One region of the Vibrio sp. 1069 genome, then DNA from elsewhere that is predicted to be linked to it. Evidence: predicted binding sites of a transcription regulator. Region 1 holds the regulator's gene; each other region holds the start of a gene.
The links. The regulator CRP, encoded in region 1, controls carbon source genes, mostly activating them, when cyclic AMP is high. The targets are predictions, from matches to a motif close to TGTGANNNNNNTCACA.
Positions count from the first base shown of each region.

Region 2: a site for CRP is predicted at 1,610-1,625, ahead of deoD (purine-nucleoside phosphorylase). Genes of this name have one in related genera too.
Region 3: a site for CRP is predicted at 3,245-3,260, ahead of cdd (cytidine deaminase). Genes of this name have one in related genera too.

Region 1 is NZ_JAWOWP010000024.1:30,209-38,126, reverse strand. Features, by position in the region: gene kefB (glutathione-regulated potassium-efflux system protein KefB) at 1-598, opposite strand, end outside; gene kefG (glutathione-regulated potassium-efflux system ancillary protein KefG) at 582-1,175, opposite strand; gene R7040_RS22350 (ABC transporter ATP-binding protein) at 1,385-3,304, shown strand; gene R7040_RS22345 (TIGR02444 family protein) at 3,301-3,789, shown strand; gene R7040_RS22340 (hydrolase) at 3,877-4,884, shown strand; gene R7040_RS22335 (YheU family protein) at 4,918-5,130, shown strand; gene R7040_RS22330 (phosphoribulokinase) at 5,256-6,125, shown strand; gene crp (cAMP-activated global transcriptional regulator CRP) at 6,366-6,998, shown strand; gene R7040_RS22320 (DUF1338 domain-containing protein) at 7,135-7,918, opposite strand, start outside.
Region 2 is NZ_JAWOWP010000003.1:27,948-35,865, reverse strand. Features, by position in the region: gene R7040_RS06215 (hypothetical protein) at 1-710, opposite strand, end outside; gene deoD (purine-nucleoside phosphorylase) at 781-1,491, opposite strand; gene R7040_RS06205 (YbgA family protein) at 1,890-2,840, shown strand; gene R7040_RS06200 (MerR family transcriptional regulator) at 2,830-3,630, shown strand; gene phrB (deoxyribodipyrimidine photo-lyase) at 3,653-5,068, shown strand; gene R7040_RS06190 (L,D-transpeptidase family protein) at 5,075-6,001, shown strand; gene R7040_RS06185 (Lpp/OprI family alanine-zipper lipoprotein) at 6,028-6,282, opposite strand; gene R7040_RS06180 (DEAD/DEAH box helicase) at 6,833-7,918, shown strand, end outside.
Region 3 is NZ_JAWOWP010000001.1:356,075-363,992, forward strand. Features, by position in the region: gene R7040_RS01560 (thiopurine S-methyltransferase) at 211-861, shown strand; gene purT (formate-dependent phosphoribosylglycinamide formyltransferase) at 934-2,109, opposite strand; gene cdd (cytidine deaminase) at 2,253-3,140, opposite strand; gene R7040_RS01575 (LrgB family protein) at 3,571-4,248, opposite strand; gene R7040_RS01580 (CidA/LrgA family protein) at 4,250-4,624, opposite strand; gene sbcB (exodeoxyribonuclease I) at 4,680-6,101, opposite strand; gene R7040_RS01590 (L-cystine transporter) at 6,259-7,632, opposite strand; gene R7040_RS01595 (NAD(P)H-binding protein) at 7,833-7,918, opposite strand, start outside.

The DNA.
Region 1 (7,918 bases):
AAAAGTGACCACCAATCAACAGTGCTAACACACTGCCTAAAATAGTGAAGACATCCAACCAACTTCCACCACTATGCCCGCCTGCTAGCAAGGGCAACATCGCAAGCATCGGGATCACTGCAATATCTTGAAAGAGCAGCACCGCAAAACCAGATTGCCCCGTTTCGGTACCATTAAGCCCTTGCTCTTCAATGACTTTAAGCGCAATCGCCGTCGAGGACAGCGCCAACCCCATCCCGATCACCAAACTCACTTGCATGCTTACGCCAAACATACTGACGACACTACCAATCACGGCGGTCGTGACCACAACCTGCGCACCGCCTAAACCTAAAATCGGCCCTCGCATCTGCCACAATTTTTTAGGGTTTAATTCCAGCCCTATCAAAAACAGTAACAACACAACCCCAAGCTCGGCAAAATGCAAAATGGCATCAACGTCGCTAATTAAGCCAAGCCCCCATGGGCCAATCAACACACCAGCGAGTAAATAACCTAAAACCGAGCCAAGCCCAAGGCGCTGAGCAATCGGCACCGCAATAACCGCAGCCGAAAGAAAGACCACACTGCTTTGAAGAAACTCACTGGTGATCGCCATACTGACCTCCTCGCTCTGCCGCTTGCCAGTTTTCAAGTGGGTTACTCAGCCATCCACGGTATAACTCGGCATGTTCGTAGCGTTCAATATCTGAAACATTTCTTGACCAATACAACACCAGTGGTTCAATCCAGTGCATTTGACATAGGGCTGCCGTCAGTTCAAACGGTTGCAAGATTTGCTCAAGTGGGTATTTGTTGTACCCCTTCGCGCTGAAGGCTTCTTCTTTACCACCTGTTGTAATGACACTGCGCCAGTATTTTCCTTCTAGCGCCGCACCTCCGCCAAACGCAAAGCCTTTACCTAACACTCGGTCTAGCCACTCTTTTAATAGGGCTGGACATGAATACATATAAAGTGGGTGGTGAAATACAATCACATCGTGAGCGAGCAACAACTCATGTTCGTAATTCACATCAATAAAGAAATCAGGGTAAACACCGTAAAGATCGTGCACAGTGACGTGATCAAGCGACTGAGCTTTTTTTATCATCACTTGATTGGCAATCGAGTTATGTGGCTCTGGATGAGCATAAATGACCAGAACTTTTGGGAGAATAGACGGTGCAACAGCCAAATGGTCGTCCTTGTGGTTATTTTTATCCGTTATCAAATTGTTATACTTTTTTGTACAGCATAATGCAATTAAAGCGAATCAATCGACTTTTCCGGCCAATACCCCTACTATTCACCGCTAGATATATACCCAAGTGGCTTTAAAAACGATTGAAACCACTTCGCTATGTAACCAAGCAACGCGCACTGCGCAAAGTGAATGAAAACTTTATGATTACCTTCTCTGATATTCAGTTACTGCGTGGCGGTAAACCTCTTTTAGACCAAGCTTCTGCGACTATTCACCCTGGCGATAAAGTCGGTCTTGTGGGCAAAAACGGCTGCGGTAAATCAACGCTGTTTGCCCTACTGAAAGATGAACTGTCAATTGATGCTGGCTCATTTAGCCAACCTCAACACTGGGAGTTGGCCTGGGTCGCACAGGAAACGCCTGCGCTAGAGCGCACTGCACTGGAATACGTCATTGATGGTGATCGCGAGTACCGCGCTCTCGAAAAGCAGTTAGCTGAAGCAGAAACACAAGACAACGGAACCCTAGTTGCCGAGATACACGGTAAAATTGAAACCATTGGTGGTTACAGCATTCGCGCTCGCGCGGCAGAACTGCTCGATGGTTTAGGGTTCAGCCAAGAGCAAATGAGTTGGAGTTTGACCCAATTCTCGGGTGGTTGGCGTATGCGTCTTAACTTGGCTCAAGCGCTATTGTGTCGTTCTGATCTACTGCTACTCGACGAACCAACCAACCACTTGGATTTGGACGCGGTAATGTGGTTAGAGCGTTGGCTACAAAACTACCCTGGCACGCTGATTCTGATCTCGCACGACCGAGACTTCCTTGATCCAATTGTTGGTCGCATCATTCACATCGAGAATCAGCAGCTGAACGAATACACGGGTAACTACTCGTCATTCGAAAACCAACGCGCACAAAAGATGGTGTTGCAACAAGCGATGTTTGAAAAGCAACAGAAGCAGATGTCGCACATGCAAAGCTACATCGACCGCTTCCGTTACAAAGCATCAAAAGCACGCCAAGCCCAAAGTCGTATCAAAGCTTTGGAGCGCATGGAAAAAGTACTGCCAGCTCAATTCGATAACCCATTTAGCTTTCAATTCCGTGAGCCAGCTGCGCTGCCAAACCCAATCATGATGATGGATGAAGTATCTGCAGGTTACGGTGACAACCTCATCTTAGAGAAGATCCGCTTAAACTTGGTTCCTGGCAGTCGTATTGGTCTACTCGGCCGTAATGGTGCGGGTAAATCGACCTTAATCAAGCTGCTCTCTGGTGAACTTAACGCGCAAGGTGGTGACCTAACTTACTCACAAGGCGTGAAAATTGGTTACTTCGCTCAGCACCAGTTAGAAACGCTTCATCCTGAAGAAACGCCGCTGCAACACATGATGCAAATCGCACCCGATCAAACCGAACAGCAGCTACGTGATTACCTAGGTAGCTTTGGCTTCCAAGGTGACAAAGCACTAGAAAAAGTTGCGCCGTTTTCTGGTGGCGAAAAAGCCCGTTTGGTATTGGCTTTAATTGTGTGGCAAAAGCCAAACCTGTTGCTACTTGATGAACCGACCAACCACTTAGACTTGGACATGCGCCAAGCACTTACGATGGCACTGCAAACATTCGAAGGTGCGATGGTGATTGTTTCGCACGACCGCTATTTACTGCGCGCTACGACCGATGACTTGTATTTAGTGCATGATCGACAAGTTGCTCCGTTCGACGGTGATTTAAATGACTATTATAAATGGTTAACCGAACAACAAAGAGCGGAACGCAAAGAAGCGCAGGCTGCGCAGCCAAGCAAAGATACGGCCAACAGCGCAGCTGCGAAGAAAGAGCAAAAACGTCGCGATGCAGAGTTTCGAAAACAGACAGCGCCAATTCGCAAAACGCTGACACAACTAGAAAATAAAATGGATAAGTTAGGTGCTGCACTGGCCGAAGCTGAAGAACAATTGGCGGACAACTCACTGTATGCGGCCGAAAATAAAGCTAAACTTAACCAAGTGCTGGCACTTCAAGCTTCCAGTAAAGCTGAGCTCGAAGAAATTGAAATGGAATGGATGTCTGCTCAAGAAACGTTGGAGCAGATGGAGCTAGAGTTTAATCAATGAGTAATCAACACGCTGAATACACACTCACCCTAGAACACCTTTGGCAGTTTAGTCTGCAATTTTATGGTGTGCGAGAAGTGAAAGAGGCGTGTTTATCATTACAGAACAACTACCACGGTAACGTGAACCTACTCCTGCTGCTCAGATGGCTCGATGAGCAGCAACTCATTTTCCAAGAAAAAGACTGGCCCTTGGTGCAAGACTGTCTAGGTAGAAGCGAAACTTTACTTCACTCCTTTCGCGACCTTCGTCGCCACCTTAAGTCTCAAGTCAATGACGCTTTGTATCGTGAGACCTTGCAGTTTGAGCTGCAACTAGAAAAGCAGCAACAAGCGGATTTGGTGGACTGCATTAACTCACTTACACTACTCAAAAATGATGGTGACCCACTGACGTTGAGATACTGTCGTCAACTCGGTGGGGAGCATTTGCAGCAAGCCTTTGCTATTCCGGTGCCAAACATTCAACCACCAAAACGCCCATAAATCTGTAGAATACCTATAATCTTTATAAAGGATTATATTAATAAGTTCTTCAACGGACACCGAAGGACCGCATAAGAGCAGTTAGGTATGACACAATTTTTCGCAGCCGCCGGGATCAAAAACCCGCATCTCCAAACACTTTTGCCGCGTTTTATTCGCAAAAAAGCGTTATTTACGCCGATTTGGCAAACCCTCGATACATCCGATGGCGACTTTCTCGATCTCGCGTGGAGCGAGAACCCAACCCAAGAGCCTGCACAAAAAAAGCCGATTTTTGTTTTATTTCATGGATTAGAGGGGTGCTTCTATAGCCCTTATGCCAATGGGTTAATGAATGCATTTGCTCAATCTGGATGGCTGTCGGTGATGATGCATTTTCGTGGCTGCAGCGGTAAACCAAACAAAAAAGCACGAGCTTACCACTCGGGTGAAGTGACGGATGCTCGTTACTTCCTAGAGCACCTTGAACAACGTTTTCCTGATAATCCCAAAGTTGCAGTTGGTATTTCTCTTGGCGGTAACATGTTGGCGAATTATTTAGCCCAATATAAAGACCACCCTATTTTGAATGCAGCGACTATTATCTCAGCGCCTTTAGACCTAGCGGCGTGTGCAAACCGTATAGAACAAGGCTTTTCAAAAGTGTATCGCCGTTATCTGCTTTCTTCACTGAAACGTAACGCGTTACAAAAGCATCATCTACTGCATGGCGAGCTTGCGCTGTCCTACAACTCAATAAAACGTGTCACACGATTGTATGAATTCGATGATTTGATTACCGCACCATTGCATGGCTTCAAAGACGCACAAGATTATTACGACCAATGCTCTGGCTTAAGTAAACTACAGCAAATCACGCTACCCACACTGATCATCCATGCCAAAGACGATCCGTTCATGACCGACGATGTGATCCCGAAGTTTGTTCTGCCAGATAACATTGATTACCGTCTCTTTGAACACGGTGGCCATGTTGGCTTCCTGACAGGAACGGCGTTAAAACCTAAGTTTTGGTTGGAGGAAGCGCTGCCCGCGTATTACGAAAGTATCGCCGCAGATTACCTTTCTGCTGTATCCAAGCAACGAACGCAGTAAACTAGCCGCTCATCATAAAAGTTAGAGGTATTTATGATCATTCCATGGCAAGACATTGCGCCGGAAACATTGGAAAACTTAATTCGTGAATTCGTCTTACGCGAAGGAACGGATTACGGAACCGTCGAGGTTTCTTTGCAAGACAAAATTGATCAAGTCAAAGCTCAATTGGAAAAAGGTGAAGCGGTTATCGTGTTCTCTGAGCTACACGAAACCGTCGATATTCAACATAAAACAAAATTTTAGACCCTTCACATTTTACCGTATCCCACTCGATGACAAGGTATTGTTACGTGCTATAGTGGGATATCGACCGTGCAGTAGTAACTCTACTGCACATTACAGGTAAGTAATTTTCGACAAGGTTTGTCATGTCAGCTAAACACCCAATTATTGCGGTTACTGGTTCGTCCGGTGCCGGCACGACCACTACATCTGAAGCCTTCCGTAAAATGTTCAATATGATGAACGTTAAACCCGCATGGGTTGAAGGCGATAGCTTCCATCGCTTTACTCGCCCAGAGATGGACATCGAAATCCGCAAAGCCCGCGAGCAAGGTCGACACATTAGCTACTTTGGCCCACAAGCTAATGACTTCCCGGGATTAGAAGAGTTTTTCCGTAAGTTCGGGCATGACGGCACTGGCAGCGTGCGCCGTTATCTGCACACGTTTGACGAAGCGGTTCCCTACAATCAAATGCCAGGCACGTTTACACCGTGGCAAGACTTACCCGAAAACAGCGACGTGCTGTTTTATGAAGGGTTACATGGTGGCGTGGTCGATGGCGATGTTAATGTTGCTCAACATGTGGATTTCTTAATTGGCATGGTGCCGATTGTGAACTTAGAGTGGATCCAAAAATTCGTACGTGACACTCGCGATCGCGGCCATTCGCGTGAAGCGGTAATGGACTCAATCGTGCGATCCATGGACGATTACCTCAACTATATCACTCCGCAGTTTTCTCGTACTCACATCAACTTCCAGCGCGTACCGACCGTTGATACTTCCAACCCACTTAATGCAAAAGGCATCCCTAGTTTGGATGAGAGTTTTGTGGTGATTCGCCTACGCGGTATCAAGAATGTCGACTTCCCATATCTGCTGGCCATGATTGATGGCTCATTCATGTCACGCCACAACACGATTGTCGTACCCGGCGGTAAGATGAGCTTTGCAATGGAGCTCATAGTTCGGCCTATCCTACAACAGCTCATCGAAACAGGGAAAATTGGCTAAAAACCTGCCTGCGAAGATGTTTACTTTTCATACCGTGATCATGTGCACAGTTTTGCTTACAAAATCTCAATCATGGCACGATTAAAATCAAGAAATCGTTTTCGAAAAAGGATACTATTTCTTACCGAAACACAAGAGAGCTTGCAGCATATAAAAAGTGCTCTTATTCTAGTAGGCCTAATTCAGGCTTAGCTAAAATATGGATAGCGCAAGCGTACCCTGCAGAGGAAGTGAGATATTATGGTTCTAGGTAAACCTCAAACCGACCCAACATTAGAGTGGTTTCTTTCACACTGTCATATTCATAAGTACCCTTCAAAGAGCACGCTAATTCACGCGGGCGAAAAGGCAGAAACTTTGTACTACATCGTTAAAGGTTCTGTTGCGGTTCTTATCAAAGACGAAGAAGGTAAGGAGATGATCCTTTCTTACCTAAACCAAGGAGACTTTATTGGTGAACTTGGTCTATTCGAGGAAGACCAAGAGCGCACAGCTTGGGTTCGTGCTAAATCTCCTTGTGAAGTTGCTGAAATTTCTTTCAAGAAGTTCCGTCAGCTTATCCAAGTAAACCCAGACATCCTAATGCGTCTTTCTGCGCAGATGGCTCGTCGTCTTCAAGTAACTAGCCAAAAAGTGGGTGACCTGGCGTTCCTAGACGTAACTGGTCGTATCGCTCAGACGCTTCTGAACCTTGCAAAACAACCAGACGCAATGACTCACCCAGACGGCATGCAAATCAAGATCACTCGTCAAGAAATCGGTCAAATTGTTGGCTGTTCTCGTGAGACAGTAGGTCGTATCTTGAAGATGCTAGAAGAGCAGAACCTAATCTCTGCTCACGGTAAAACCATCGTGGTTTACGGTACTCGTTAATCTCGAACTAGAGTGACACGAACAAAATTATAAAAGCCACCAATGGCAACATTGGTGGCTTTTTATTTACTCATGACCAAATGAGATAGGGTGCAGCGAACACTAATGAGTAAGCTTAACAGGTTAACCCTAAAACTTAGCCATTCGTACTTTCAAAGATTTTGTCAGCTGAAGCGGCCACGAAACCTGGGTACAAATCACCATTTTCCATCGGATAGCGCTTAGCAAATTCATAAAACCCGCCAGGGATAATTTCAGTGCCTTCGCTAAAACGAACCGCTACTTTATCTGCCATGGTCGATGACTGCTCTAGCAACACCTCAGGAGTGCCCTTCACTTCACCACCATTTTCATTAATGGTAAACCCAGCGGTACGCAGATGATCGTTTACCTGCTTCACTTCTTCATATTCATTGAGCTGGTTAACGCTCACCGTGAAGTGGTTTGCTCCGTAACCATGCGCCGCAAGCCAAGATGCGTACTCACTTTCTTTAGCCAACGTTTGGTAATCAGCAAAGCTTAAATCCCACAAGCGTCCACCATGTAAGAATGCGCTATCTTTCAGCTTGTCAGCATCGATTTGTGCCACCAAATTTTTCACAATCTCTTGTAGCTCAGGCGAGCACTCTTCAACTTTTAGCTCACTAATAAATACTTTAGGTTGCTTCGGATCTGGGTGCTCATAGTGCTTAGCAACCAGCTTTTTGCTTTCGAAAATGTAATCACCACACGCCTTGTAACCAATAGCTACAAATGGCTTAGCTAGAGTTTCAATACCAAGAGGCGCGATATTGAAGGTACGTAAAGCTATATGATCATTAATCAGAGGCTCATCTTCTTGAAGCAGCTGATGCACTTTAGCCGCCGAAGGGCAAAGACGTTGAATGTAATCTTGCCATAGCGATTCAAATAACACATCG
Region 2 (7,918 bases), on a different contig from region 1:
GTTGCGATTGGCTCTTCATCAGCGGAATAATTGACGTGCTGGCAAAGAATATAGCCAGAATGCGCTTCGCCAGAAACAATCCAATACACACCATTATTGCTGTTCGGTTGCAATGCAATATAGTTTGAGGCCAATTCATAATGCGTTGCGTGGTTTACCCAGCGCGCATCAATGGTTGCCAGCTTGCGGCGGCAGCGGCTAGCTATATGGTCAACATGATCGTAAAAGGTTTTTGGGTTAATACTAAGCTTGCGGCAGATTTCTCGTACGGAATATCCCGTAAACAATAAACCCATCAAGTTCTCTTGAAATTGAAGCTTCTTGTTGGCACCAGACCACTTGTCGACAAAGGTACTTTGACACACTTTACAGCGGTAACGTTGGCGATCGCCACTGTAACCGAAAGCGTGATAGAGGTGTTTGTGAGTGTGGACAGAAAGTCCAAAGTTGTCGCAATCATCATTACGGCAAGCAGGCAACCCGTCACTGTGGACGTGCCGCAGGCGATGAAGTTCGTTCACGACATCGCGATTATTAAGTAAGGGGGGGAAAGCTCCACATTCACGGCATACCATCGCCGGACGCTTAGGGTTCGCATGTTGCAGAACGTAACGCTTTGCATCACTCAATCCAAAGTTGTCACACGCCAATGTTTTACAAAAGTTGAGTTGTAACCCATCTGCGTCTTTTGGCAGTTCGCCGTTAGACACAATCGCCCCCTCGGGATAATTCGGGCAGCCAGCATAACTCTGGCTGCAAATTATTACTTACTATTTGTTCTTAGATGTTGATTGCAGTTTCTAGTGCAACTTTCATCATGTCGTTGAACGACTTCTGACGCTCTTCTGAGCTTAGTTTTTCACCACGGATGATGTGGTCAGAAACTGTCAGGATAGTCAGTGCTTTCGCGCCTAGGTCAGCTGCTACGCCGTAGATACCAGCCGCTTCCATGTCTACACCTAGGATGCCTAGTTTTTCCATCTTCTCGAAGATGTCTGCTTCTGGTGTGTAGAACAGGTCTGCAGAGAATACGTTACCTACTTTTACAGGCACTTCCTGAGCGCGCGCTTGGTTAACTGCTTCTTCTAGAAGACCGTAATCAGCGATTGCTGCGAAATCGTGGTTGTTGAAACGGATACGGTTAACTTTAGAGTCTGTAGAAGCACCCATACCGATAACAACGTCCATTAGTTTCACGTCGTCACGTACTGCACCACAGCTACCCACACGGATAACGTTTTTCACGCCGTATTCAGCGATTAGCTCGTGTACGTAGATACAGCAAGACGGGATACCCATGCCGTGGCCCATTACAGAAACTTTTTTGCCTTTGTAAGTGCCAGTAAAGCCGAACATGTTGCGAACGTCACAAACTTGTTTCACATCTTCTAGGAACGTTTCAGCGATGTATTTAGCGCGCAACGGGTCGCCTGGCATTAGAACTGTTTCAGCGAAATCACCTGGTTGTGCGTTAATGTGTGGGGTTGCCATAAGTGCTCTCCAAAGTTTTGTTTTGATAAAACGCCTCTATTATAGAACGCTATTACCAATTCTGTTGAACTTGTTCGTTTTCGTTGAGGCAATAATAACGGGACGTACAGTGGCCCCTTGAGAGCTTAGTCACAAAAACCACGCATTTAGAAACTGCAACTCCTATTGATAACCAAATCTGTTGAAATCAAAAGAGCAATCGATTTGCTTTTGAGCAGTTTGTCGATTGCGCGCACAAATTCTTTGTTTTTGGGCCAAACTTTTTTCTGACAGCTGGTTGATCGAAATACTTTCGAGTGAAGTAAAACGATTAAATTGTACAACTTATTTTCTTGTACAATCTGGAAAGGCTTGCTATAAGTTATACAACAAAACTTTTTGTATAGGGATGCGTCATCATGGAATCTTCGATCAAAGTAGGTATCAGTTCGTGTGTTTTGGGTGAACGAGTGCGTTTTGACTCTGGTCATAAGGTGAGCAACTTTGTGACTAAAGAGCTTAGCCCGTATTTTGACTTTATTTCGGTATGCCCTGAAGTCGGCGTAGGTATGCCAGTACCCCGTCCAACCATTCGTCTTGTTTCTAATGAAGAGCGTGTTGCATTGGTTGAAACCAAAAATCCAGAAAATGATCATACCGACAATATGCTCACTTACTCGGCCAATAAAGTAGATGAACTTCAAAGCGAGCAGCTTTGTGGTTACATCGTTTGTGCTAAGTCACCAACTTGTGGCATGGAGCGAGTCAAGGTTTACAGCAAGAACAGTGCTGCGAAAGAAGGTGTTGGCTTGTATACACAAACATTGATGCAAAAAATGCCTTGGTTGCCTGTTGAAGAGGATGGCAGACTTAACGACCCTGTATTGAAAGAAAATTTTATCACTCGAGTATTTTGTCTAAATGACTTTTACGACTCGATGGATGGTGAGCCTACTCGTGGCAAAATCATCGACTTTCATTCGCGCTACAAACTGACGTTAATGGCACACCACCCAGAGTCATACCGCTCCCTTGGCCGCTTAGTCGCTGATGTCGCTAATTATGAAATTGAAGACTTTTACCAAGAGTATCGTTTAGGACTGATGAAGGCGTTAACGAATCGGGCTAGCCGCAAAAATAACACAAATGTGTTGATGCATTTACAAGGGTACTTCAAACGCTCACTAACTAAAGAAGAAAAAGAAGAGTTAGCGACAGTGATTCACGACTACCGTATCGGAATGCTGCCTCTGCTAGCACCACTTACATTGATTAAGCATTACTTAAATACTTACCCAGACGAATATTTAGCAAAACAGAAGTTTTTAGAACCGTATCCGCAGGAGATGAGATTACGCTATGGTTTGTAGTTCAGAAGAAAAACTATACGCGATCCGAGATGTCGCAGAAATCACGGGTGTAAAACCAGTTACGCTGAGAGCTTGGCAACGAAGATACAACTTGATCCAACCTCAGCGAACTGAAAAAGGACACAGACTTTATCGCCAGCAAGATCTCGATACGATTCGCGAAGTCCAGAGCTGGCTCGCGAAGGGGATTTCGATTGGTAAAGTGAAGGGGCTGCTAGGAAAAAGCGCCGATGTCGAAGTCAAAAACGAGGTTCGCACACTCGAAGAAGTTGAAAACATGCTGCTTGCGCTGTCTACCCTGAATCGAGGAAAAGCAGAGAGTTTACTTGCCTCTGTTCTTAAAGAGTATCCACTAAAACTCGTTATTGATCAGTTTATTAGCCCAGTATTTGATGCGCTAGACATGGTGAAAGGATCGCTGCGATCTTTACAAGTAGGGTTATTTCAGACTTGTTTGATCACTCGACTTGTCCTTGTAATCGATTCTGAAAACAAAGCCGCTTCCAAAGGAAAGTGTCTGCTCATTAGCTTTGAACAAAACAGAGAGTCTGAGAGTTGGATTCAAGCAGCGAAGCTTTGCGAACAAGGGTATCACACGACTTTGATCGATAAGGTTGATGATGTTTCTGGTCTACTAGATCACGAGGTCGTTGAAAATGGTTCGTTTATCTACCTTTTCTCCAACAAAGCGCTAGCTGCTAAACAAGTAGCGTCCATCAAAATGCTTCACGCACAACTAGGTGATCGGATGGGGTGCTCTGAAGTGATAGAGAAATTACACCTAACTTAGTAGACAAAAGATAGGAGCTACCATGATTTTAGTATGGTTTCGACGTGACTTACGTACGTTAGACCACACGGCACTCAAAGCGGCATTGGATTCAGGTCAGCCTGTCGTCGCTTGCTTTATCGCGACGCCAGAGCAGTGGCGGGAGCATCACATGGCGCCGATGCAGGCAGACCTCATTGCTCGTCGCTTAGCTTGTCTTAACGAGGAGCTTGAAAGCCTTAATATTCCCTTTTTGTACAAAGAGGTGCCGTCGTTTTCCGATTGTACAGATGTGATTAGTGGGTGGGCGGAAACACTTGAAGCCACTTCTGTCATGGCAAACATTCACTATGAGGTGAACGAACGAGAGCTCGATACACAAGTAAGTGAAGCGTTAGCTTCTCACGATATCGAATTTGAACTGTTTCATGACAAATGTGTGCACGCGCCAACGACGGTTCTTAATAAGCAAGGCGAATATTTTAAGGTGTTTACGCCATTCAAGCGTGCTTGGTTAACGCAGTTCCATATGCCGACGGTAGTAAAACCTCACGAGCAAGCGCCACTCAATAAAAAGGTACTCGAACAATTAGAGTCGGCTCGATTTAATTCAAGCTTCACATTTAGCTATCCTCGAGAATCCAGTGAAGACTGGCTGGCTTCGACTAATGATATTTTGAAGCAGCTTAGGGAATTTGCACGGGAGCGCAGTGACGCGTATCAAAGCGAGCGAGACTTTCCAGCTATTGATGGCACTAGCCAACTGTCTCCATACCTTGCGATTGGCGCGCTATCACCAAGGCAGTGTATTGCTCGTTTGTATGCTGAAAATCAACAAAATGACCTTACAGAAGGGAAAGCAACTTGGTTAAGTGAGATCATTTGGCGTGAGTTTTATCAGCACCTATTGGTTTTCGAACCAAAACTCGTCAAAGGCAAAGGATTTATCGATTGGGAGGATAAAATCCAGTGGTCCTATGATGAGAAAGCCTTTGAGCGATGGAAGACAGGAACAACAGGATACCCAATCGTTGATGCAGCAATGCGTCAGCTCAATCAAACAGGCTGGATGCACAACCGATTACGTATGATTGTCGCGAGCTTTCTTACCAAGGACTTACATATTGATTGGCGATGGGGAGAAGCGTACTTCATGAGTAAGCTGGTGGACGGCGATTTTGCAGCGAACAATGGTGGCTGGCAATGGTCTGCTTCTACGGGTTGTGACGGGCAGCCATACTTTCGTATTTTCAACCCGATAAGCCAAGGCGAAAAGTTCGATGTTAATGGTGAATTTGTGCGCCACTGGGTACCAGAAATCAAAAGTGTACCGAACAAATACATCCATAAACCTTGGACTTGGGAGGGCTTTTCTTTACTGGAATATCACAAGCCGATGGTTGATCACAAGACAGAAAGAGAGATAACCTTACAGCTCTTTAAAAGTGCCAAGGAATAGAGTGAAATGCTTAGCAAAAAGCGATCAATGAGTTTCGCAAAACGTACCCTGCTATCTGTGTCGTTATCTTTAGTGAGTGGTCTATCATTCGCTAAGATGTACGAATTACCAGAGGATGGAAGCCGTTTAATTGGTCGCCTTGAAAACCACGTCGTTCAAGAAGGCGAAACCATGGCAAATATCGCTAAGCTCTACGATGTGGGTATGCTAGGTTTAATGGCCGCAAACAAAGGAGTGGATCCCTTCTTACCAGAAGAGGGGCATGTTCTTACTATTCCGACACAGCTAATCCTCCCAGACGTACCTTATAAAGGTATCGTTATTAATCTAGCCGAGCTGCGCTTATATTACTTTCCGAAAGGAGAGGATATTGTCCATGTATTTCCTGTCGGAATTGGCCGAATAGGGCGCGATACCCCAGTAATGACAACGCGTATCAGCCAAAAACGACCGAACCCTACATGGACTCCTCCAGCCTCTATTCGTGCCGAGTACAAAGCAAAGGGCATTGACCTACCAGCCGTTGTTCCTGCGGGGCCTGATAATCCACTTGGTATGTTTGCATTGCGTTTAGCTTACGGGAATGGCGAATACCTAATTCATGGTACCAACAAGGACTTTGGGATTGGTATGCGAGTCAGCGCGGGTTGTATTCGTATGGACCCAAGTGACATTGAGTGGTTATTTGACAAGGTTCGTAACGGCGAAGACGTTAATATCATTAACCAGCCTATCAAAATGACACTTGAGCCTGACAGAAGTGTGTTCTTAGAAGCACATGAGCCTTTGACTCGTAGTAATGGCGAGAAAGATGAACTGAAAGTGCCGAAAGAGTTAAAGTGGTGGTTGGATGAATTCGGTATGAAAAACGTGAAGGCTAAAGCAGCAATCGCTGCACAGAATGGGGTTCCTATCGAAATAACCGCGCCTTAACGGGCGTTAAGACGCGGTATTAAATCTTACTTAGTGTAAGACTGAGCGATGTTATCGATACGCTCGTTAGCACGCTCAGCTTCTTCTTGAGCAGCCATTGCTGCTGCGCCTGATTTTTGAACGTCAGATTGAAGAGCTTGTACGTCTTGGCTTAGTTGGCTAACTTGGTTGCTTAGTTCGTCTAATTTTGCTGCATTTGCTGTAGCTGCGTCATCAGAAGAAGCACAACCGGCTAGTAGAAGTACTGAAGTTGCTGCAGCTGCGATCAACGTTTTGTTCATATAAGAACTCCTTGCTTATAGTGAAAGTCTCGCTACTAACTATTATTTTATACAGTAGCGAGGTTAAATGTGGTTACATTTTATCAGTACATGATGTAGCAAAAGTCAAAAAAACCCAAGAATTTCATGGAGTACCTGACGTCAACTTTTACCTGAACTTAACAAAGTTTAACTACCTATCCTTTATTTCGTTCTCACAACAGTTTTCATAGCAGGTGTATTTGCCACGTTCCTGATATCAATAATTTAGACGATATTGACACAAATGAAAGTTTATTGGCCCAAATAACTGCTATTTAAGTCGTTTTGTTGATGGATAGAAGGCATATTTGAACGGCTTTTCTCTAAACTTCCTGTCCAGCTGCTCATCAAAAAGGCTAGTCTTTACTCTGAACTGAGCCACAAATGATGTTTTACCGTTACCACAGGGAATTAGTTTGTGTGATCTCTATCTATACTCCTATGATTTGCGGTATTATACCGAGCTTTATTTTTTTGCTGCGTTAGAGCGGAAACGACACTACAGAGCGCTCAGACGCTGACTGATTTATTGGAGAATACTTTGCAATTTAAAGATCTAGGCCTAGACAACCGATTGTTGAAGAACCTAAAACACTACGATTTTAAAAAAGCGACTGACATTCAGCAGCAGGCGATTCCTGTTGCGATTGCAGGCAAGGATCTATTGGCATCTTCGAAAACAGGTTCGGGCAAGACTTTGGCGTTTGTATTGCCAATGCTTCATAAGTCTTTAAAGACAAAATCGTTTTCTGCGAAAGACCCTCGCGCGGTAATCCTTGCTCCTACTCGTGAGCTAGCGAAACAAGTATATGGTGAGCTTCGTTCTATGCTAGCTGGCCTATCTTATGAAGCAGCACTGATTTTGGGTGGTGAGAACTTTAACGATCAAGTAAAAGCTCTGCGTCGTTACCCGAAATTTATCGTGGCGACACCAGGACGTTTGGCTGATCACTTAGATCATCGTTCGCTTTATCTGGATGGTTTGGAAACGCTGATTCTTGACGAAGCAGACCGCATGTTGGATTTGGGTTTTGCACCAGAGCTTCGTCGCATTCATAAAGCAGCCAAGCATCGTCGTCGTCAAACGTTGATGTTCTCTGCGACATTAGATCATGCAGACGTCAATGAAATCGCGGCTGAAATGCTCAATGCGCCAAAGCGAATTGCTATCGGCGTTTCTAACGAAGAGCATAAAGATATCACGCAAAAATTTTACTTGTGTGATCACCTAGATCATAAAGAGGCAATTTTAGATCGTGTTCTTTCTGAGGCTGAATACCGTCAAGTTATTATCTTTACGGCAACGCGTGATGATACTGAGCGACTAACAGAAAAGCTGAACGAAAAGAAACTGAAGGCTGTAGCACTAAGTGGTAACTTGAACCAGACTCAACGTAACACCATTATGAGTCAGTTTGAGCGCGCAGTATTTAAGATCCTTGTAACGACTGATGTTGCTTCCCGCGGTTTGGATATTGCAACTGTGACACACGTCATCAACTTCGATATGCCAAAGCATACCGAAGAATACGTACACCGAGTTGGTCGTACTGGTCGTGCAGGAAACAAAGGGGATGCAATCTCTCTTGTTGGTCCAAAAGACTGGGATAGCTTT
Region 3 (7,918 bases), on a different contig from region 1:
AAGGTTTCAGTTTTATCTTGAAGTAGAATCGTGCGTTAGATCACCATTTCTCTTTTCTTTATTCTGATTATCAGATAAAGGCGCATCTCCTATGAGACCGATTACATCCTATCACCGCAGTATTAACCAAAGATGAACGGCATAGACAAATTGAAAAAAAACGTTAGTCTTACCTCTCAAAATGAAAACAGCCGACAAGTAGAAAGTAAAATGAGAGACCAAGAATTTTGGCATAACAAATGGGCCAGCAATCAAATCGGATTTCACTTGGAAGATGTAAACCCGCTATTACCAGTATATTGGAAACACACTAATCCAAAGCGTGAAGATAAAGTGTTAGTTCCTTTATGTGGAAAGTCAGAAGACTTGATTTGGCTAGCGATGAAGCATGATTCGGTTGAAGGTGTTGAGCTAAGCCATATCGCTGTGCGTGCCTTTTTTGCTGAACATTTTTACACGCCAACGGTAACGCCTCTTAATGGCATGCACGAGCTTTATCAATTTGATGAGCTCTCTATTTATACTGGGGACTTTTTCACTGCACCAGTATCTCAAGCCGATATCATTTATGATCGCGCCGCGTTGGTTGCTTTACCGCAAGATATGCGAGAGGAGTATGTAGAGCGTCTCAAGCAACTGCTGAATCCAGGCGGTCGTATTTTGCTTGTTACACTCAACTATCCTCAAGAAGAGATGGCGGGGCCTCCATTTAGCGTGCCGGTCGAAGAGATTGAGCAGTTATTTTCAGGTTACAAAGTTACTTGTTTGAACGTAGATGAAGCTGACGAGAATCATCCTAAAATTGCGAAAAAAGGCTTAAGTCGCTTCTCTGAAGAAGTGTACTTAATCGAGAGTGAATAGGCTCTCTTCGGTTTGGAACACGAAATAGCGCAGCAAGTTGAGCTGCGCTATTTTTGTATGAGTGGTTCGTATTTAATAAATGATATTCACTTTTGAAGCACTTTCAACAGCATCTTGAACGGCTTCTTCGGTGGTTTTTCGTCGCGTAAGGACAACACCTAAACGGCGGCGGCCATCGATTTCTGGCTTACCGAATAGACGAACTTGTGTTTGAGGTTGAGCTAAAGCTTTGCTTAGGTTTTCAAAGCGAATGTTTGTGGAAGTTCCTTGTCCAAGAATAACAGCAGACGCAGATGGGCCATATTGCACAATATTATTAATTGGCATTCCGGTAAACGCGAGCACGTGGAGAGCAAACTCAGACATTTCCTGTGAAATCATTGTAACCATGCCCGTATCGTGAGGGCGAGGAGAGACCTCATTGAAAATGACTTTATCGCCTTTGACAAACAGCTCTACACCAAAGATGCCGTAGCCACCGAGCGCGTTTACCACTTTCTCAGCCGTGTATTCAGCTGCTTTTACTGCGTTTTCTGACATAGTTTGCGGTTGCCATGATTCGCGGTAGTCGCCATCTTCCTGACGATGACCAATTGGAGCACAGAAATGCACACCGTCAACGGCTCTGATGGTCAATAAAGTGATTTCGTAATCGAAGTCGATAAAACCTTCCACGATAACGCGACCTGCACCCGTACGTCCGCCTTCCTGAGCGTAATCCCATGCTTTTGTAACGTCGTCTTCGGTCTTGATAACACTTTGCCCTTTACCGGAAGAGCTCATCACTGGCTTCACCACGCACGGAATACCCACATGCTCAACCGCGGCTTTGAAGTCTTCAAAGTTATCTGCAAAACGATAAGGTGAAGTCGTCAATTCCAGTTCTTCTGCTGCCAAACGTCGGATACCTTCACGATTCATTGTTAGCCTGGTTGCCTTAGCGGTTGGAACAACATTCAGTCCTTTTTCTTCAAGCTCTACCAGTTTGCCGGTTGCGATGGCTTCAATTTCTGGTACGACGTAAGTAGGTTGTTCCTTCGTAATAACTTCTTCTAAGGCGTTCCCATCTAACATGTCGATAACATAACTACGGTGAGCGACTTGCATCGCTGGAGCATTGGCATAGCGATCACAAGCAATCACTTCTAAACCAAGTCTCTGGCATTCAATGGCGACTTCTTTACCGAGTTCGCCAGAGCCTAAAAGTAATACACGGGTAGCATTTGCGCTAGTTGCAGTGCCAAACATAGTGTTCCCTTACAAAATAGAGTGATGAGACAGAAATTGCAGGAGATCATACTGAAGTTTTATGACAAAGCAAACGTTTGCTTTTGGTTTTTAGGTAATAAAAAAGCTCTACATGTTGTAGAGCTTTTTGTTGAATTTGTCGTTTATACGTTGACAAAACTAAGCGGAATATCTGGATTCAACGCTTCCAACGTTGATTGCGTATCGGCTAAGTGACTGATCTTACCTTCAGAGTTTTCTACCAATGCAGCGGCTTTGATGCTGTCAAAGTTTTCACCCGCAAGTAAAACTTGGATTAGCGCAACTTGTAGCGGTGGCAAGCTAGGATTAAACGCTGCATTTTCTGCATAAGCGCCTTGGAATACACGGCCGCTAGTCATCTCTAATGCTAAACCACTCAAGTTGTTGGTGTATGGAGAGTGGCTCATGTTCATCGCTTCAACTGCACTTTGGATGAGTGCGTCTTCATCATCACATGAGAATTGGTGTTTAACTTCTGCCATTAAGCCGGACTCGATACCGAGATCGTTTGGTCCAAAGGCTTCAGGCAGGTATTCATGAAGTGACTTTTCTTCGCGTTCTGGGAGCTGGATTTTAAGCTCGTTTGCGGTAGATAACTCATTCATGAACTGGCGGCAGTGACCACATGGGCTGAAGTTGATAGTGATATCCTTAACACCACGTTCGCCTTTCATCCAAGCATGGCTAATCGCAGACTGCTCTGCGTGAACCGTTTGACCCAACTGTACACCAAAGAATTCCATGTTGGCACCGAAGTAAAGGCGACCTGAAAGGCCACGAACGATAGCGCCGACATAAAAGTCAGAAAGGGGAGCATAGGAGTACGCTGCGGCAAAAGGAAGTAGCGCAACACGAAGCTCTTTGTCTGATAGACCGGTAGCTGAAAGCAACTGCTCAAATTGTTGAACTGAAAGCGTAGCATCAAAATCATCAGCTTGGATGATAGGAGCAAGTTGTTTGGAAAGTGCTTCTGGAGCGCCTGCTAGCGCCTGTTCAATGCGACTTTTCATGTTGAATCCTTGTTATTGCATGGACAGTTATTCTATGTGAAAGATAGAAATGTTCCGTGCGTTAGATCACGATAAATAATGCAATTGATAATTCTGTTACATAATTAGAGTGAGCTCACACATGTATTCGATTGCACAGGTGTGAAGCGTTATCTCCGTCTCACAATTAACCATATCAGTATATATTCATATGACCAAGGAGCAGGAGTATGTTACTAACGCGACTTTTACCGCTATGCTACTTTATGCCTACGTAATCTAGAGCGAGTGGTAGCACCTAGAATGCTAATGCTATGAATGTATATCTCGATCAAGTCCCTTCACGATATTACTGGGTGAGGTTGATAGATAAGATAGGGTTTTGAAAAGGGTAAGGAAGAAGCGGAAAGGCTACGGCCTGCCGGAAGGAGGGCAGACCGAGAGCGCTTAACTATTGATATAGCCAGACAGCCAAAGCAAAAAAGCTTGGAGCCAAAATAGAAGTTATGATCCCACATAAAACCAATGCGAGTGATGAGAACGCGGCATCTATGGGCTGTTTCTCTGCACAAGTAGCGGTGCCTAAGGCATGAGAGACTGTACCCATTGTCAGACCACGTGCAATCGGGTGTTTAATTCCAATCAAATTGTAAATTGGGTATGCCAAAATTGCGCCCAATAAACCGACAATCAGAACCAAGATCGCTGCAACGGCGGCTTCACCACCGAGGTGACTCGATATTTCCATCGCTATTGGTGTAGTGACGGACTTACCCACTAGACTCGCGATTAAACTGATATCCGCTTTGAAAGCGACTGCGATCAAGGTGGTTGTCATCATCGACATCACACTGCCTACTGTGCAAGCAAAAGTGATGATTCGCCAGTTTGCTTTAATTTGTGGTAGTTGTTCATATAGTGGATAAGCCAGAGCAACTACGGCTGGTTGAAGTAAAAAACTGATCCCTTCGTTATCCGCATAATACGTTTCAAACGGTACATTTAAGTAAGTAAGCAAAGGAATGAGCACTGCAATACTGATCAGCAAAGGATTTGCTAGAGGATTATTCACTTTGATTGCAATTTGGCGCGCGACAAGAAAAACCGCAATGGTAACAACTAACCACATATCAGTGCTTCTCCTTTAACAAGTAGTCCAGCAGCCAAGCGAGGCTGACTAGTACAATGAGTGAGCCTCCAACTGCGCTAGCAATGATAGGGAGGGCATTAGCGAGTAGCATATCGAAATGTTGCATTAATCCCACGCTGATAGGAACGAACAATAAGATCATATAGCGTATAAATAGCGTGGCGCCCGGTTTGACCCAGTCGACTTTTACAAGCCCAAGAGTCATGGAGAAAAACAGTACGAGCATACCGATGACACTTCCTGGAACGGAAACGCCAGTGAACTTTTGAATGGTAATTCCGATGCCAAGTGCTCCCATGATGAGGAAGATTGAAATGAGCAGTTGGATCAGTTGTAAGAATCGTTCTTTAATCATTTTGACAGTATATAAACAACAAGCACACCATAAGGTGCGCTTGTATTAGGAGGAGTTAGGAAGCTAAGCTCTCTACATAACGGTACACGGATTTTAATATCGCAATCTTCTTTTCGTCACTTTCATGTTCGTGAACTAAGTTTTCTAAATTCAGCATGTACTCTTCAATTTGGCTTTCAAACACTTCTCGACAGTGTAATGCCCAGCGTCTTTGTTCTTGCTCGTCTAATGTGCCTGGGAAGTTACGCGCACGATAGCGGAACAATAGAGGTTTAATGCGCTTGTCATCAAATTCAATGTCCAATGCGGCAAGATTATTCGGATCGGTTTCGCGAATGATATCCATAGCTGCGCGATCAGCCGGAGAAAAGAACCCGTCGTAAAGTTGTGTATCGACGTCATCACTTTTATCGAATTTACGCTCGACGGAAAAGAGGCTAATCAGCTTTTCTCTAATTTCAGGATGTTGGCGCAACAAAGCGAGATTAGCGAGACATTGTTGGCGATCAATGCCAATAGACTCCGCATTTTCAGCCGTTAACGTTTTTGCAGGGGCGAGAATAGGGCATTTGTTCAAATGAACTAGTTTAACTGGCACTGGTAGCAATTCACCAAGATCTTCGCGCTTAGTGTAGAGTCTTTCGTGCAGCTCTTCTGCGGATAGCTCAAGAATAGGTTGAGGGTCTTTCGCTAAATCGATGGTGATAACGGCGTTATTATTGGTTGGATGCCAAGCAACAGGCACAATCCAGCTAGTGTACTGGCATTCGCGCCCTAGCATGCCTGAAACGTGCATCAACGGTGTCATGTTGACGATGTCGACTAAATCATTGAGCTTGCGCTTTTGGCGCATAGAAAAAAAGTAATCAAACAATTTTGGTTGCGCTGCTTTTACTTTCTTTGCCATTTCGATAGTCGCAACCACATCTGCCATGGCATCGTGCGCGTTACTATGTTCTATGCCGTTAGCCACAGACAAGTGTTCTAATTTAAAGCTAGTGAAGCCATCTTCGTTTTCTGGCCATTCTACGCCTTCTGGGCGAAGGGCATGGCACGCGCGTAGTACATCGAGTAAATCCCAACGTGAGTTACCGTTTTGCCAACTCCATGCGTATGGATCGATGAAGTTGCGATAACAAGTATAACGGGTCACTTCGTCATCAAAGCGAATGCTGTTGTAGCCTAAACTGGTAGTATTTGGTTTTGCGAGTTCAGCGTGAATCTTAGCGATAAACTCTGGCTCAGAAAGGCCCTCTTGCACCGTTTTTTGCGGAGTAATACCAGTAATAAGCGCAGCTTCAGGAGACGGAAGATAATCAGCCGGTGGTTGACAGTACATGACTAAAGGCTCGCCGATGATATTAAAGTTTTCATCTGTACGAACACCAGCGAACTGGCTTGGGCGATCTTTCGCGGGGTTGGTTCCCCATGTCTCATAATCAAAGAAGAAAAAAGTGGGCTGATTATCTTGGTGCATTCTGCTTACCGTTTACAAAACCGATGACAGTATTAGACCATTCAACGCCTTGACTAGCAACGAAAGATGCAAGTTGAATTTTTGAAAATGAAAAAAGCCGATGGCGAACCATCGGCTTGATATTTTACGTTTTATCGCTTTGGAAGGAATTTGAGTTCTATGCTCGTGTTTCTTCCAATGTTGCTTCACTTTCTGGTGACTTCAGCACTCGGCTAGCAATTGTACCCGCAGTCATTGAACCTGAAACGTTTAGTGCGGTACGTGCCATGTCAATCAATGGTTCAATAGAGATAAGCAGCGCCGCGATGGTCACAGGTAAGCCCATTGCAGGAAGAACAATCAAGGCTGCAAACGTCGCACCGCCGCCGACACCTGCAATACCAAATGAGCTGATGGTGATAATCGCAATCAATGACAGGATAAAGTGAAGATCCAGAGGGTTGATACCCATTGTCGGAGCTACCATCACTGCAAGCATTGCAGGATAGATACCCGCACAGCCGTTTTGGCCGATAGTGGCACCAAACGATGCTGATAGGTTTGCAATCGCTGGTGGAACGTTAAGCTTGGTGATTTGCGCTTCTACGTTTAGTGGGATCGTTGCTGCTGAGCTACGAGATGTAAACGCGAAGGTCAGTACAGGCCAGATTTTCTTAAAGTATTCCGCAGGGCTAACGCCGACAAAAGAGACTAATACACCGTGAACAACAAACATCAGTGCGATAGCAACATAAGACGCCACAATGAAGCCAAATAGGTTTAAGATGTCGCCTGCGCTTGATGTCGCTACCACTTTTGCCATCAGTGCTGCGATGCCGTATGGCGTTAGCGCCATGATCATCTTCACTAATCGCATAACGATTGACTGAGCTGCTTCTACGAAAGTACGAATAGGTGATTCCAACTCTGCTTTTTCCATCATCACTTTACGAGCGGCGATACCAGTTAACACGCCGAAAATCACAACAGCGATAATTGATGTCGAGCGAGCACCTGTTAGATCAGCAAATGGGTTGGTTGGAATGAAGCTAACTAGCATTTGAGGAATAGTTAGGTCACTTACTGTACCAGCACGGCTTTCTAAAACGGCGATACGAGCGGTTTCACGCGCGCCTTCAGTTAAACCTTCTGCTGAAAGGCCAAATGTCGTTGTCACCAAGATACCGATAAGTGCAGCAATTGCAGTCGTTACTAGAAGAACAGAGATGGTCAGGCCAGAAATTTTACCTAATGATCCACCTTTCTCCAATTTAACAACTGCAGAGATCATCGATACCAATACTAGTGGCATGATGACCATTTTCAGTAGACCAACGTAGCCACTGCCTACAATGCCTACCCATTCAAGTGTTTGAGCAATAGCGCTGTTGCCTTCACCGTGAATGAGTTGCAAAGCAAGACCAAAAAGAGAACCGGTAACAAGACCGATCAAAACGAGACGTGAAAGAGTGTGTTTCTTTTGTTGTTGATTAAATAGAAAGAACAATATGCCAACAAAGACGGCTAGAGAGGCTATCACTGCAAAATTCATAATTTGACCTTATCAACCAGCCGAAGTGGCGGTTGTTTTTTATACGGGGTTTTATACGGATTTATTTATGGAGCGTAAGATAACGCTCGTGATATAACTTTAAAAATGACAAACGGGTATTAGCTAGATCTAAAATGAATATAAAAACGAGATCTAAGTCGCATGAGAGTGTGAATTAGCACGTTAATTGTACAAAATGGTTATTCGTAGTGATGCAGTAAGTCACGCATTTCTTTCCTTTGTAAGTAAACCACCGAGTCTTCTTGATAACTGAAAAGTTGATAAA